DNA from 2 places in the Pseudoalteromonas sp. ABV4_021 genome. Region 2 is predicted to be linked to the other one. Evidence: predicted binding sites of a transcription regulator. Region 2 holds the regulator's gene; the other holds the start of a gene.
What was found. The regulator NrdR, encoded in region 2, represses ribonucleotide reductase genes. The targets are predictions, from matches to a motif close to AAACACNANATNTNGTGTTT.
Positions count from the first base shown of each region.

Region 1: nrdA (class 1a ribonucleoside-diphosphate reductase subunit alpha) is a predicted target of NrdR. The motif match lies at 2,335-2,354, and genes of this name have one in related genera.

Region 1 covers NZ_JBSWVB010000001.1:1,519,198-1,527,146, forward strand. The annotation lists gene gyrA (DNA gyrase subunit A) at 1-541, opposite strand, end outside; gene ubiG (bifunctional 2-polyprenyl-6-hydroxyphenol methylase/3-demethylubiquinol 3-O-methyltransferase UbiG) at 696-1,406, shown strand; gene ACXAFE_RS07215 (HAD family hydrolase) at 1,408-2,082, shown strand; gene nrdA (class 1a ribonucleoside-diphosphate reductase subunit alpha) at 2,484-4,769, shown strand; gene nrdB (class Ia ribonucleoside-diphosphate reductase subunit beta) at 4,832-5,962, shown strand; gene yfaE (class I ribonucleotide reductase maintenance protein YfaE) at 5,962-6,225, shown strand; gene ACXAFE_RS07235 (TonB-dependent receptor) at 6,381-7,949, shown strand, end outside.
Region 2 covers NZ_JBSWVB010000001.1:2,186,831-2,194,779, reverse strand. The annotation lists gene ACXAFE_RS10230 (patatin-like phospholipase family protein) at 1-832, shown strand, start outside; gene glyA (serine hydroxymethyltransferase) at 1,032-2,288, shown strand; gene nrdR (transcriptional regulator NrdR) at 2,359-2,808, shown strand; gene ribD (bifunctional diaminohydroxyphosphoribosylaminopyrimidine deaminase/5-amino-6-(5-phosphoribosylamino)uracil reductase RibD) at 2,813-3,934, shown strand; gene ACXAFE_RS10210 (riboflavin synthase) at 3,936-4,595, shown strand; gene ribBA (bifunctional 3,4-dihydroxy-2-butanone-4-phosphate synthase/GTP cyclohydrolase II) at 4,620-5,732, shown strand; gene ribH (6,7-dimethyl-8-ribityllumazine synthase) at 5,842-6,306, shown strand; gene nusB (transcription antitermination factor NusB) at 6,316-6,729, shown strand; gene thiL (thiamine-phosphate kinase) at 6,764-7,732, shown strand; gene ACXAFE_RS10185 (phosphatidylglycerophosphatase A family protein) at 7,744-7,949, shown strand, end outside.

The sequences.
Region 1 (7,949 bases), 670 kb from region 2:
TGGTCGCCATACCTACCGCGATACCCGATGCACCGTTCACTAATAAGTTAGGAACTCGTGTTGGTAGTACCGCTGGAATTTTTTCCGTACCATCATAGTTATCAACGTAATCAACCGTTTCTTTTTCAAGATCCGCTAATAATTGATGGGCCATTTTAGCCATACGTACTTCGGTATAACGCATCGCAGCAGCACTGTCGCCGTCTACCGAACCGAAGTTACCTTGACCATCAACTAATAAATAACGAAGTGAGAACGGCTGAGCCATACGTACAATCGTATCGTAAACTGCGCTATCACCGTGTGGGTGATATTTACCGATTACGTCACCTACAACACGTGCAGACTTTTTATAAGGTTTGTTCCAATCATTATTGAGTTCATTCATTGCGAAAAGTACGCGGCGATGAACTGGTTTTAAACCATCTCGTACATCAGGAAGCGCACGTCCTACAATTACGCTCATGGCATAATCGAGGTATGAATTTTTTAATTCATCTTCAATATTGATTGGAAGGATTTCATTGGCGAGATCTGTCATCCGATTTCTCTTCCTTCAATCGTGTATTAATTCAGTTATTATTTTTATAACCAAAGCATGCTAACACAAAAAATCATTATTTACAGGTTGTAAGCGGTAGTCTTTTTATAAAAAATCCCTTTATAATGCCCTCAAATCACTCTGGATGCTTTTTATGACCGTTCAACAAAATGTAGATGCAAGTGAAATTGCAAAATTTGAAGCCATGGCCGACCGTTGGTGGGATCTTAATGGCGAATTTAAACCGCTACACGAAATAAACCCGCTTCGTTTAGACTTTATTAACTTATATAGCCAAGGCATTTTCTCAAAAAATGTATTAGATGTTGGCTGCGGTGGCGGTATTTTAGCTGAAAGTATGGCTAAGCTAGGCGCGCAAGTGACGGGGATTGATATGGGTGAAGAGCCCTTAAATGTTGCTAAATTACATGCATTAGAAGTCGGTGTTTCCCTTAACTATGAAAAAGTGACCGCTGAAGCGTTTGCCGAGCAAAACCCTCAGCAATTTGATGTTGTTACGTGTATGGAAATGCTTGAGCATGTACCGGATCCTGAATCGGTAATCGCATCATTGGCAACATTGGTGAAGCCTGGTGGTCATGTATTTATGTCAACGCTTAATAAAACACTTAAAGGGTATTTATTTGCCATTGTCGGTGCCGAGCACTTACTTAAGATTGTGCCAAAAGGCACGCACGACCACGACAAATTCATCAAGCCTGCGACTTTGATTAATTGGGCTGAAAAATACGGCCTTAAAGCGCGCATTATGAAGGGGTTAAGTTACAATCCGCTTGGTCAAACTTATAGTCTAACTAATGATGTATCAGTTAACTATATGATCCATTTCGAAAAGTTAGCATAAAATGTATCAAGCAGTATTGTTTGATTTAGATGGCACCTTAATCGACAGTGCGGATGATTTAGGTGCTGCGCTTAACTTTGTGTTGGCCAAACATAATAAACCGACGGTAAGTGCAGAAACATATCGTACGCAGGCCTCTAACGGTACGCTTGCATTACTCAAACTTGGTTTTGGTGATGAATGGCAACATTTCTCAAACGACGAACAAACACATTTAAAAGAAGCGTTTCTTACTTTTTACGCAAACAATTTATGGTGTAAAAGCAGTTTTTACCAAGGTATTGTGCCACTAATTGCGTTTTTAGATGAGCACGCAGTTCCTTGGTCGATTGTGACAAATAAACCAAAGCACCTAACTAACCCCCTTGTTGCGCAAATAACACAATTTGCAAACTGCAAAAATATTGTATCGGGTGACACACTTGAACGCGCCAAGCCCTACCCTGATCCTTTGCTTTACAGCTGTGAATTAATGAAGGTTGATCCTATGTGTTGTATTTATATCGGTGACGATGAGCGCGATATCATTGCTGGCAAATCTGCGGGGATGAAAACAGCTTCGGCGCTTTGGGGATATTTAAATGGCAACCCTGTTTCAACCTGGCAATCTGACTTAAGCTTTACCAACGCCTGCTCACTGCTTAACCATATATCTAGTTGCTATGATAAAAAATAACCACTAGATATAGTGGTTATTTTAATCTCGGACCCAAAAACAATACCTTGTGAATTTGCAACAAATAAATTTTAAATATTTTTTTTTATCGTATTTTTTTCGTTGTTTTTTCACATAGACTAAACACACTTTACTTAACAAGTTAGTGGATGCTAACAGACTAGTTAGTAAAAAATTGATCACAAATTATCTCGCTTTTCTAGGCCTTGAAAAAAGACGCATACCCCTCTATCTTGTGATCATCTGTGATGGCGACACCATATCTAGTAGCTAAGCGAAAAACGAGCACTAGTGGTAATTTCGCCTGAGCCGTGCGCTTAAATAATAGGACAAAAGTCCAGTTTAATATTTCGACATAATAAAAATTTTTTGCTCGTTTGAAGGAAATTGCAGGCATAACTATGAACCAAGAGCTTTCAGTCAGTAAACGTGACGGTCGCAAGGAACCGCTTGACCTAGACAAAATTCACCGCGTTATTGCATGGGCAGCAGAAGGCCTAAATAACGTATCTGTATCGCAAGTAGAACTAAAATCACACATTCAGTTTTACGACGGTATCCGTACAGAAGATATTCACGAAACCATTATCAAAGCTGCTGCTGATCTAATTTCGAAAGAAACACCAGATTATCAGTATCTTGCTGCGCGTTTGGCAATTTTCCATTTGCGTAAGAAAGCCTATGGTAAATTTGAGCCACCTAAACTGTACGATCATATGGTTAAGATGGTTGAAATGAACAAGTATGATCCACATCTACTTGCTGACTATAGCCTGCAGGAAATTGAAGAGCTTGACGCGTATATTGATCATTCTCGTGATCTTACCTTTAGTTATGCTGCGGTTAAGCAGTTAGAAGGTAAATACCTTGTGCAAAACCGTGTTACCGGTGAGATTTATGAAAGCGCGCAGTTCCTATATATTTTAGTGGCAGCATGTCTATTCTCAAAATATCCGAAAGACACGCGTTTACACTATGTAAAACGTTTTTACGACGCAACGTCGACGTTTAAGATTTCATTGCCAACGCCAATTATGGCGGGTGTGCGTACTCCTACGCGTCAATTCAGTTCATGCGTACTGATTGAATGTGACGATAGCCTAGATTCAATTAATGCAACGTCATCGTCGATTGTAAAATACGTAAGCCAACGTGCTGGTATTGGTATCAATGCGGGCCGAATTCGCGCACTAGGTAGCCCTATTCGCAGCGGTGAAGCATTCCACACTGGCTGTATTCCTTTCTACAAGCACTTCCAAACGGCAGTTAAAAGCTGTTCACAAGGTGGTGTGCGTGGTGGCGCTGCAACACTATTTTATCCGTTATGGCACTTAGAAGTTGAAAATCTACTGGTGCTTAAAAACAACCGTGGTGTTGATGATAACCGTGTTCGTCACTTAGATTATGGCGTTCAATTTAACAAAGTAATGTATTCGCGCTTAATTAAAGATGATTACATCACGCTGTTTAGCCCGTCAGATGTGCCTGGTCTTTACGATGCATTCTTTGAAGATCAAGATGAGTTCGAGCGCTTATACGTACAATACGAACAAGATGAATCAATTCGTAAAAAACGCATTAAAGCGATTGAATTATTCTCAATGTTTGCTCAAGAGCGTGCGAGCACAGGTCGTATTTACCTACAAAACGTAGACCACACAAATACACATAGCCCGTTTGATTCAAAAGTTGCACCAATTCGTCAGTCTAACTTGTGTTTAGAAATTGCACTTCCTACTAAGCCATTAAAACACGTAATGGACGAAGAAGGTGAAATTGCACTGTGTACGCTTTCTGCGTTTAACCTAGGTGCGATTAAATCACTTGATGAATTAGACGAGTTAGCAGAACTTGCTGTGCGTGCACTAGATAACTTACTCGATTATCAAGATTACCCTGTACCGGCTGCATATAACGCAACTATGGGTCGTCGTACGTTAGGTATTGGTGTAATTAACTACGCTTATTACCTTGCGAAAAACGGTGTTAAGTATTCAGACGGTTCAGCAAACGCGTTAACTCACCGTACATTTGAAGCAATTCAATATTACTTAATGAAAGCATCAAATGAACTTGCTAAAGAAAAAGGCGCGTGTCCTAAGTTTAACGAAACAACGTACGCAAAAGGCATTATGCCAATTGATACCTACAAGAAAGATCTTGATACGATATGTAGTGAGCAATTGCACCTTGATTGGGATGGCCTACGCGAAAGCATTGTTAAACACGGTATGCGTAACTCAACGTTATCTGCGTTAATGCCGTCAGAAACGTCATCACAAATTTCTAACGCAACCAATGGTATTGAGCCACCGCGTGGACACATCAGTGTTAAAGCGAGTAAAGACGGTATCTTAAAGCAAGTTGTTCCAGAGTACGAACGTTTACAAGATGCGTACGAGCTACTTTGGGATATTCCAAGCAACGATGGTTACTTGCAATTAGTCGGTATTATGCAGAAGTTTATCGACCAAACTATTTCTGCTAACACTAATTATGATCCAAATAAGTTTGAAGGCGGTAAAGTTCCAATGAAGCTATTGCTTAAGGATTTACTGACTGCATACAAACTTGGTGTTAAAACACTTTACTACCACAACACCCGTGATGGTGCATCGGATTCACAGGACGAGCTTAAGCCAGAGCCTGAAGATGATGGCTGTGCAGGCGGCGCGTGTAAAATCTAAATCCCAGCGGGCAAAGTACACTCTTTGCCCGCTAGTTTGTTTTCTCTAGAGTTAATAATAATATGTCGTATTCAACATTTAGTCGCGAGCATAATGACCAACTAAAAGAACCAATGTTCTTTGGACAAACTGTTAATGTTTCGCGCTATGATCAACAAAAGCACCCTATTTTTGAAAAGCTAATTGAAAAGCAACTTTCGTTCTTCTGGCGTCCAGAAGAAGTTGATGTGAGCAAAGATCGCATCGACTTCGAAGGGTTACCAGAGCACGAAAAGCACATTTTCTTGAGCAACTTAAAATACCAAACACTACTTGATAGTGTACAAGGTCGTTCGCCAAATGTTGCGTTACTCCCTATCGTATCGCTGCCAGAACTAGAAACTTGGATTGAAACGTGGGCATTCAGTGAAACTATTCACAGCCGTTCGTACACCCACATTATTCGCAATGTAACAAAACAGCCAGAACTGATTTTTGACGACATTGTAACGAATGAAAAAATTGCAGAGCGCGCAGAAGAAGTAACGCGTTACTACGATGAACTAATCAGCTTAACGACGATTTACAATCAATACGGTGAAGGCAAACACCAAATAAACGGTGAAGAAGTAAAGATAAACTTATTCGATCTTAAAAAGAAACTGTACCTTTGCATCATGTCAGTAAACATTTTAGAAGCTATTCGCTTCTATGTTAGTTTTGCTTGCTCCTTTGCGTTTGCAGAACGTGAATTGATGGAAGGTAATGCAAAAATCATCAAGCTTATCGCACGTGATGAAGCCCTTCACTTATCAGGTACACAGCATATTCTAAACATTATGCAAGAAGGTGATGACGATCCTGAAATGGCGATTGTTGCAGCGCAATGCCGCGAAGAATCGATTGCAATGTTCACCAAGGCAGCAGAGCAAGAAAAAGAATGGGCAGAATACTTATTCAAAGACGGCTCAATGATTGGTTTAAACAAAGACATTCTTTGCCAATATGTTGAATACATTACAAACGTACGTATGGCAGCCGTTGGCTTACCAACTGTATTTGAAACCAGCTCAAACCCAATTCCTTGGATCAACGCGTGGTTAGTTTCAGATAACGTACAGGTAGCGCCACAAGAAGCTGAAATTAGTTCTTACCTTGTTGGTCAAATTGATTCAGAAGTAAATGCTTCTGACTTTGGTGACTTTGATCTTTAATGAGCAAAGTTACTGTTGTAAATACTGATCAGAGTCTTGAGTTCGACTCTGATCAGCCAAATCTACTTACCTTCTTAGAAAAAAATAAAATTCAAACACAATTTCACTGCCGTGAAGGGTTTTGCGGTGCCTGCCGCTGTAAACTAGTCAGTGGCAAAGTGACCTACCAACAGGAACCGTTGGCATTTGTTCGTAAAGGTGAGATTTTATTGTGTTGCGCCACGCCACTTGAAGATATTGAAATAGACATTCCAAAGTTTTAAATCTGCCTACTCCCCTTTCTGTATTTCACCGTAATAATTTCGTAATTAGAAACAATTAATATATGTAATGATATAACAATTTATTTATTTGTACGTGCGATGATGTTACAGTATCACATAACACGTAATTTTTTAATCTTACTGAAGTATTCGTTATGAAAAAATCTCTCATTAGCTTGGCAGTGCTAAGCGTAGTATTCCCTCTTAGCTCACACGCAGCACAGATTTCAGGACAATTAACTGATAATTCAGGCAAGCCAATTGCTGGTGTCGCAGTGCATGTTCATGGTAAAGAGAAAACCGTTACAACCAATAATGCAGGTCAATATCAAATTGAACTGGATGCTGATAGCCAGCTACATTTCAGTAAAGATGGTTTTCTAGACAAACGCATTAGCGTTAAAAACGAAGCACAAACAATCAGTTTTGTACTAGAAAAATCATCAATTGAAGCGATCACTGTATATGCTTCGGCACTTCACAAAAGTAACCTTGAGATGGCTTCTCCGGTAACAGTGCTTGCGGGAGACGAACTCAAAGATAAATCATCTAATACACTCGGTGAAACCCTTAATAGACTACCGGGTGTTAGCCAAACCTACTTTAGTTCTGTCGCGTCTTCACCTGTTATTCGAGGTTTAGATGGCCCACGTGTACGCGTTATGCAAAATGGTTTAGAAAGTAGTGACGCATCGCGCGTAGGCCCTGACCACGCAAACACCAACGAAACATTAAGCGCAGAACAAATTGAAGTACTGCGAGGCCCTGCAACATTGCTGTATGGTTCAGGCGCAATTGGTGGTGTTGTTAATGTGGTTGATGGCCGCATTCCGACAACTAACTACGAGTCGTTAGAAGGTGCTGTTGAATATAAACACGATACCGTTAACGAAGGCAATACAGCAGCATTTGTACTAAATGGTGGTGATAATGGCTTTAATTTCCATCTAGATGGTTTAAAACGTAAAACTGAAGACACTGAAGTACCAAAGTTTGAAGCGCATCATGAAGAGCACGAAGAAGAACATGAAGGCGAAGACCACGCAGATGAGCATGACGAAGAAGTATTAGACTCAATTGAAAACAGTTTTATTGACACAACTACATTCAATTTAGGCACAAGCTATGTGAACGAACACCTAGTCGTTGGTGTATCTTATGGCAAGATTGAATCAGACTACGGTATTCCAGGTCATTCTCATGCACACCACGACCATGATCATGGACATGAACACGAAGATGAAGACCATGGGCATGAAGATGAACACGAAGAACATGGCGATGTGTTCGCACGATTAGCTCAAGACCGTTATCAAGCGAGTTTCACTTATAGTCTACATGATTCTATGATTGAGCGTTTTGATGTAAAACTTGGTTATACTGATTACCGCCACGCAGAAATTGAAGAAGGCATGGAAGGCACAGTATTTACCAATGAATCGAAAGAGTTGCGTGCAACAGCTGAACATAACCTATTAGGTTGGCACGGTGTTGTAGGTTACCACTATTATGATTCGGATTACGGCGCTGATGGTGCAGAAGCATTTACACCACACAGCGATACAACACAACATGCACTTTTCGTTTTAGAAGAAAAAACGTTCGGTGATTTTCGCATTGAATTGGGTGGTCGTTTTGAAAACACAGAAATCGATGCACCAGAAATTCACCTGGGTCATGACGAACACGAGCATGATGCGCATGGTGATGAAGACCATCACGGT
Region 2 (7,949 bases):
CGCGACCGAGTTTTATCAACCACTAAACGCAGGAGATGACTATTATACGCGTGCTCGCTTTGCGTTTATCAAAGACAGATACAAGCTACAAACGGTAACGCAAGCGTACTTTGACTTAGAAAAGAATCACCTGCGTGGTAATTTAGCGCTCGGCTACAACATTAATAATTTTTGGCGATTTGAGTTTGGCACAATACGGGATGTAGGCGAACTTGAACAAAAATCATTGATTAATGATAAATTCCCCTTTGATCAAACGGGCTTTTACAGCAGTTTGATGTATGACACCTTAGATAGCATTAGTTTTCCAACTCAAGGTAATCGACTACGTGTTTATTATGGTCGTTTTAAAGAAGCGTATGACGATCGCCTTGATCCAATCGACAGTCGCTATGCCAGTAAATACAAAATTGATTGGCGCGGCGCTTTTTCTATTCGCCACCATGGCTTAGTTGGCACAGCATCGTATACCAGTTATGAATCAGACGGTACGTTTACCGTTAACACTGAGCGCTTGGGCGGCTTTTTAAATTTATCGGGTTATGGCAAAAACGTGTTAAACGGTCCTAAAAAAGCGTTTGGCGCAGTGATTTATCAATACGATTTAGGTCGCGATATGCTTAATATGACCAGCATGCCACTTTACCTTGGTGTGAGTGCTGAAGTAGGCAATGTGTGGGATATTCAACAAAGTGTCGATTTATCTGAACTTATTTTTGCCAGCAGCTTGTTTGTTGGCACCGATACACGCTTTGGCCCAGCTGCATTTGGTTTTGGTGCAACCGATGATGGCGAATCCAGCTTTTTTGTCTCATTAGGCAAACACTGGTAGTTGTATAATTAAATTTAATGAATGGTTTGTTTTGTATTTTAAATATTTATGTTTCGATTTAAAAATATCATTAAAAATACACTGTGAAAAATTTTCAATCCCTGTTTAAATAACTTCACATATACAAAGTAGGCAAGGGCGCTTTTTAAGCGTACAATACGCCCTTTATCCCACAACCATCTTCTATTTAGGAGTAACCATGTTAGAACGTAGCATGAATATCTCGGATTTTGATCCAGAACTATTTGGCGCAATGGAAAACGAAAAGCAGCGTCAAGAAGAGCATATCGAACTTATCGCGTCTGAAAACTACTGTAGCCCGCGTGTACTTGAAGCACAAGGTTCTCAGTTAACTAACAAATACGCGGAAGGTTACCCTTACAAGCGTTACTACGGTGGTTGTGAGCACGTTGATGTTGTTGAGCAATTAGCAATTGATCGCGCTAACGAATTATTCGGCACAGATTACGCAAACGTACAACCGCACGCAGGTTCACAAGCAAACGCGGCAGTATTCCAAGCGTTGCTTCAGCCGGGCGACACAGTTTTAGGTATGAGCCTTGCACACGGCGGTCACCTAACTCACGGTTCACACGTAAACTTCTCAGGTAAAACGTACAACGCAGTTCAGTACGGCCTAAACGAAGAAACTGGCGAAATCGACTACGCACAAGTTGAAGCGCTAGCACTAGAGCACAAGCCTAAAATGATCATCGGTGGTTTCTCAGCATACTCAGGTATTGTTGATTGGGCTAAATTCCGTGAAATCGCAGACAAAGTAGGTGCTTACCTTCTAGTTGATATGGCACACGTTGCTGGCCTTGTTGCTGCAGGCGTTTACCCAAGCCCAGTACCATTTGCACACGTTGTTACAACAACTACGCACAAAACATTAGCAGGTCCTCGCGGTGGCTTAATCGTGTCTAACTGTGGCGACGAAGAGATTTACAAAAAGTTAAACTCTGCGGTATTCCCAGGTGGTCAAGGTGGTCCTTTATGTCACGTTATCGCTGCTAAAGCGGTTGCATTTAAAGAAGCACTAGAGCCAGAGTTCAAAGCATACCAAACACAAGTTGTTAAAAATGCGCAAGCTATGGTTGAAGTATTCAAAGCTCGTGGCTACGACGTTGTTTCTGGTAAAACAGACAACCACCTATTCTTACTTGATTTAATCAACAAAGATATCACAGGTAAAGATGCAGACGCAGCACTTGGTAATGCTTACATTACAGTTAACAAAAACTCAGTACCAAACGATCCACGTTCTCCATTTGTAACATCTGGCCTACGTATTGGTTCTCCTGCAATCACACGTCGTGGTTTTAAAGAAGCAGAAGCAAAAGAGTTAACTGGCTGGATCTGTGATGTTCTAGACAACATCGAAGATACAAAAGTACAAGATGAAGTACGTGAGAAAGTAAAAGCAATTTGTGCGAAACACCCTGTTTACGCATAATGTTTTCTCATTGTTAACATGATATGATAAGGCCGCTTTTTTGCGGCCTTTTTTCTTTCGAGAGTTGTTTATGCATTGTCCTTTTTGTACAGCCAATGACACCAAAGTTATCGATTCACGCTTAGTAGGTGGTGGTCATCAGGTTCGCCGCCGTCGCGAATGTAATGAATGTCACGAACGTTTTACTACCTTTGAAGGTGCCGAGCTTGTTATGCCACGTGTAATCAAGCAAGACGGCAGCCGAGAGCCGTTTAATGAAGATAAACTTCGCAATGGCTTGCATCGTGCGCTAGAAAAGCGCCCTGTCAGTACAGAACAAGTAGAAGAAGTAGTACACCAAATTAAATCGCAATTGCGTGCAACAGGTGAGCGCGAAGTTGATAGTAAAACAGTCGGCGAATTTATTATGGAAGCGCTGAAAAAACTCGATAAAGTTGCTTACGTACGTTTTGCATCTGTTTACCGCTCATTTGAAGACATTAAAGAATTTGGCGAAGAAATCGCACGCTTAGGTGAGTAATCTGATGCACAACAATCGCTTTTCTGAATGTGACCACAAATATATGGCGCGCGCCATCGAGCTTGCTAAACGCGGTCGATTTACCACTACGCCTAATCCCAATGTAGGTTGCGTTTTAGTTAAAGATAATCAAATCATCGGTGAAGGTTTTCATATTCAAGCGGGTGGCCCTCATGCCGAAGTGCATGCACTGAAAATGGTTGACGATAACGCTAAAGGGGCAACCGCGTATGTTACGCTCGAGCCGTGTTCGCATTATGGCCGTACGCCGCCATGTGCTGAAGGCCTTATTAAAGCAGGCGTTAGCCGTGTTGTTGCTGCTATGGTTGATCCAAACCCAGAAGTCGCAGGTCGCGGCTTAAAAATGCTCGAAGATGCCGGAATCGAAACCGATTTTGGCTTATTAAACCATGAAGCCGAAGCGCTCAATTTGGGCTTTTTAAAACGCATGCGCACCAACTTACCTTATGTACGCTGTAAACTCGCGGCAAGCCTTGATGGCAAAACGGCACTTGAAAATGGTGAAAGTAAGTGGATTACCAGCAGCGAATCGCGCCGCGCTGTGCAAGATTTACGCGCTGAAAGCTGTGCAGTACTGTCGGGCGCTGATACCGTTATTATCGATAATGCGAAGTTAAATGTCCGCCCTGATGAATTAACAGATCTTGATGCAAAACACAGTACTCGCCAGCCAATACGTGTGATTATTGATTCGCAAAACCGACTTACGCCAGATCTCGCGTTATTTCAGCAACCATCTAAAATAATTATTGCACGTACAACTCTTGATAAATCGCATACTTGGCCGCATTTTGTTGAACAAGTAGTGGTTGATAAAAACAATAGCAAAGTAGATTTACACGCTTTATTGTCATTATTAGCAGAGCGCGGCGTTAACTTAGTATTGTTAGAAGCGGGCGCAACCTTGGCAGGTAAAATGTTCGAACAACAGTTGGTCGATGAACTTGTTTTGTTTATGGCGCCTAAATTGATGGGACACAGTAGTAAGAGCTTGATTAACTTGCCAACATTTTCAACCATGTCTCAAGTCCCTGAACTTGAAATAAACACACTCAAGCAAGTTGGACAGGATATCTGTCTACATGCATTAGTTAAAAGAAATTAATATGTTTACAGGCATTATAGAAGCAACCGGAAACGTTGCGGCAATTGAAATGATTGCTGGCGACATGCGCGTTACTATTAACTCAGGCAAACTTGATTTGGCTGATGTTAAATTAGGCGACAGCATCGCAACCAATGGCGTATGTCTAACGGTTATTGCTTTAACAGGCCACGGCTATGTAGCCGATGTATCAAAAGAAACCCTATCGTTAACCAACTTTGAAAACTATCAAGTTGGGCAAACCGTTAACCTTGAAAAAGCGTTAATGCCTCAGTCGCGTTTAGGCGGTCATTTAGTTTCAGGGCATATAGACGGCATTGCTACCGTAACCCGTATTGAAGCCAATGCCCGTGCAACCGATTACTGGCTTTGTGCACCAGCGCAATTACTCAAGTACATTCCGTATAAAGGCTCGGTTTGCATTGATGGCATTAGCCTTACCGTAAACGAAATAAACGACAACGAATTTAAGCTAACTATTGTGCCACACACAGCAGGCGAAACCACGATTAGTGGCTTTAAAGTAGGTAGCACAGTGAATTTAGAAGTGGATCAGCTCGCACGCTATTTAGAGCGTTTAATGATGCCACAGCAAGATGCAAAACCAACCAGTTCTCTCACTCATGAGCTTCTAGCGCAAGCTGGCTTTATGAATCGATAACCAGTCGCAAGCAAAGGTAACAAAATGGGCTTACACACTGCAGCAGAAATTATTGAAGATATCCGTCTAGGTAAAATGGTCATTCTGATGGATGACGAAGACCGTGAAAATGAAGGCGACTTAATTATGGCATCTGAGCACATTAGTGCCGATGCAATTAACTTTATGGCGACACATGGCCGTGGTTTGATTTGTTTAACGCTAACACAAGAGCGTTGCCAGCAACTTAACTTACCACTAATGGTAAGCAATAACGGCGCACAGTTTTCTACCAATTTTACCATGTCGATTGAAGCGGCAAAGGGTGTAACAACGGGTATTTCAGCAGCAGACCGTGCACGCACAGTGCAAGCTGCAGTGGCAAAAGGTGCGGTACCTGACGATATCGTACAGCCAGGTCACATTTTTCCAATTATGGCGCAACCGGGTGGGGTATTGACTCGTGCAGGACACACCGAAGCCGGTTGTGATTTAGCGCGCTTAGCAGGCTGCGAGCCATCTTCAGTGATCGTTGAAATACTCAATCCAGATGGCACCATGGCGCGCCGCCCAGACCTAGAAATTTTTGCTAAAGAGCACGGTTTAAAAATGGGTACCATTGCCGATTTAATTGAATACCGCAACTTAAATGAAGCCACTATTGAACGTGTAGCAGAATGTAAATTGCCAACTGAACACGGTGAGTTTGATCTAGTGACGTATAAAGACACCATCGACGGCCAACTTCATTACGCAATGAAAAAGGGTGACGTAAAAGAAGATGATGCAACCTTAGTACGTGTTCACTTACAAAGTACGTTCAACGATATTTTATTGTCAGATAGGGCATCTGATCGCAGTTGGACACTGTCAGGTGCGATGAAGTACATCGCTGAAAATAACGGTGTATTAGTTATTTTAGCGAAACACGAAAACCCTGAAGAACTAGAGCACTTGTTTAAAGCGTTTGAAGCACAAGACAAAGGCGAAAGCCCGAGCGTTCGCAAGTTCCAAGGTACATCGCGCACCGTAGGTGTAGGTTCTCAAATTTTGGCTGATTTAGGCATTCATAAAATGCGTTTAATGAGCATGCCGAAGAAGTACCATGCGATTTCAGGTTTTGGCTTAGAAGTAGTTGAATATGTTGAGCCGCAATAGGCTCAACCACAAGCCTAAAAATAAGCCTAAAAAAATTTAATTTAGTATGATAAACTCCGCGCCTTTGCGATTGCGCGATAAATGAATTAGCCAAAGAGAAGGGCATAAAATGAAAGTGATTGAAGGTAAATTAAACGCTCAAGGGAAAAAGTTTGCTATCGTTATTTCTCGCTTTAACGATTTCATTGGTAAAAGCTTACTTGATGGTGCAGTTGATACCTTAAAGCGTATTGGTGATGTAAATGACGACGATATTACCGTTGTTTATGTACCAGGTGCTGTAGAGCTTCCTCTAGCAGCTAAGCGCATCGCAGCAAAGAAAGAATTTGATGCAATCATTTCACTTGGTGTGATTATTCGTGGTGGTACGCCGCACTTTGACTTAGTTGCTAATGAGTCAAATAAAGGCCTAGCAAGTGTATCGCTAGACTACGACATTCCTGTAGCGTTTGGTGTTTTAACAACTGAAAACATCGAGCAAGCAATTGAGCGTGCAGGCACCAAAATGGGCAACAAAGGTGGCGAAGCTGCTTTAGGTGCGCTAGAAATGGTTAACCTGTTAGAACAAATTTAAGGGTACTTAATGAAACCAGCAGCTAGACGTAAAGCCCGTAAACTGGCATTACAAGCAATTTATTCATGGCAAGTAAGCGGTAATCCGGTTGCAGATATCGAACAACAAATGCTTGTCGAAAACGACGTAACCAAAATTGATGTGGATTATTTTAAAGACTTAGCACGTGGTGTTGCAGTCAATCATAAGGCGCTAGATGAAGCTGTTACGCCGCATTTAGATCGTCCTTTTGAAGAAATCGATTTAATCGAGAAAGCGATTTTGCGTCTGTCTTGTTATGAACTTAAGTTCCGCGAAGACGTACCTTACAAAGTTGCTATCAATGAAGGTATTGAGCTGGCAAAACTATTTGCTGCTGATGATAGCCATAAGTTTGTGAACGGGGTGCTAGATAAGACCCAGAATCAGCTTAGAAAGAAATAATTGGAGAGCCGGCTTTAGGCCGGCTTTTTTGTGCATGCAAGAATTTGAATTAATCTCTCACTTTTTCAAAGGCCGCGGTGTCGCACGTAAAGATGTCTCATTGAGCATTGGTGACGATGCAGCACTGATAAACGTTCCTGAAAACTGCCAATTAGCTGTGACCACAGATACCCTTGTTGAAGGTGTTCACTTTTTTAAAGATATCGACCCAAAAGCACTGGGCTATAGAGCGCTTGCCGTAAACTTAAGTGACCTAGCCGCAATGGGCGCAGAGCCTGCGTGGATTTCTGTGGCGCTTACGCTGCCAAACGCCGAGACAAAATGGCTTGAGCAGTTCACCCAAGGAATGCATGAAATTGCTGAGTACTACAATGTGCAAATTGTCGGTGGTGACACGACACAGGGCCCATTAACCATTAGTATTTGTGCTAAAGGTTTTGTGCCAAATGGCAGTGCTTTAACGCGCAGTGGTGCAAAAAATGGTGATTGGGTGTTTGTTACGGGGTCACTCGGTGATGCTGGGCTCGTAATTGATAGCAAGTATGGCAAAGTATCGCTTACTGAGCAGCAGTTTACCAATGCCAATAAAGCGTTTGATTACCCCACACCACAAGTTGCCGCAGGGCAAATGTTACGTGGCAAAGCAACCAGTTGTATTGATATTTCAGATGGTTTAATTGCCGATCTCGGCCATATTTGTCAGATGTCGGGCGTTGGTGCTAAATTGTTTGCTGAAAATATCCCACTGGCGGCAACAATAAAAGACGTATTGCCATTAGAGTCAGCGCTTAATTATGCCTTAACCTATGGTGATGAATATCAGCTGCTATTCACGTTACCGGAAGAACGTCGTACCACAGTTGAAATGACGCTCAAACAGTATGGCGTTGCTCTGTCGTGTATCGGTCAAATCAACAATAATGTTGGTAAGGTTGAATTGACGCTTGAAGGTAAACCGTTAACATTAACGCAATGTGGCTTTGAGCACTTTAATGCAGAATAATCGGAGTGTGCGTGGCACAATTTAACTTAAAAAAATTTACACATTTCTGTGCGCTGGGTTTTGGTTTAGGACTGGCGCCTAAAGCACCTGGCACCTTTGGTACCTTAGCGGCAATTCCGTTTATTTTCCTTACTATGATGGCGCCGCTGTGGCTACAGTTGGTTGTTGCGATTGCAATTTGCGCTATAGGTATTTGGTTTTGTGACGTTGCAAGTCG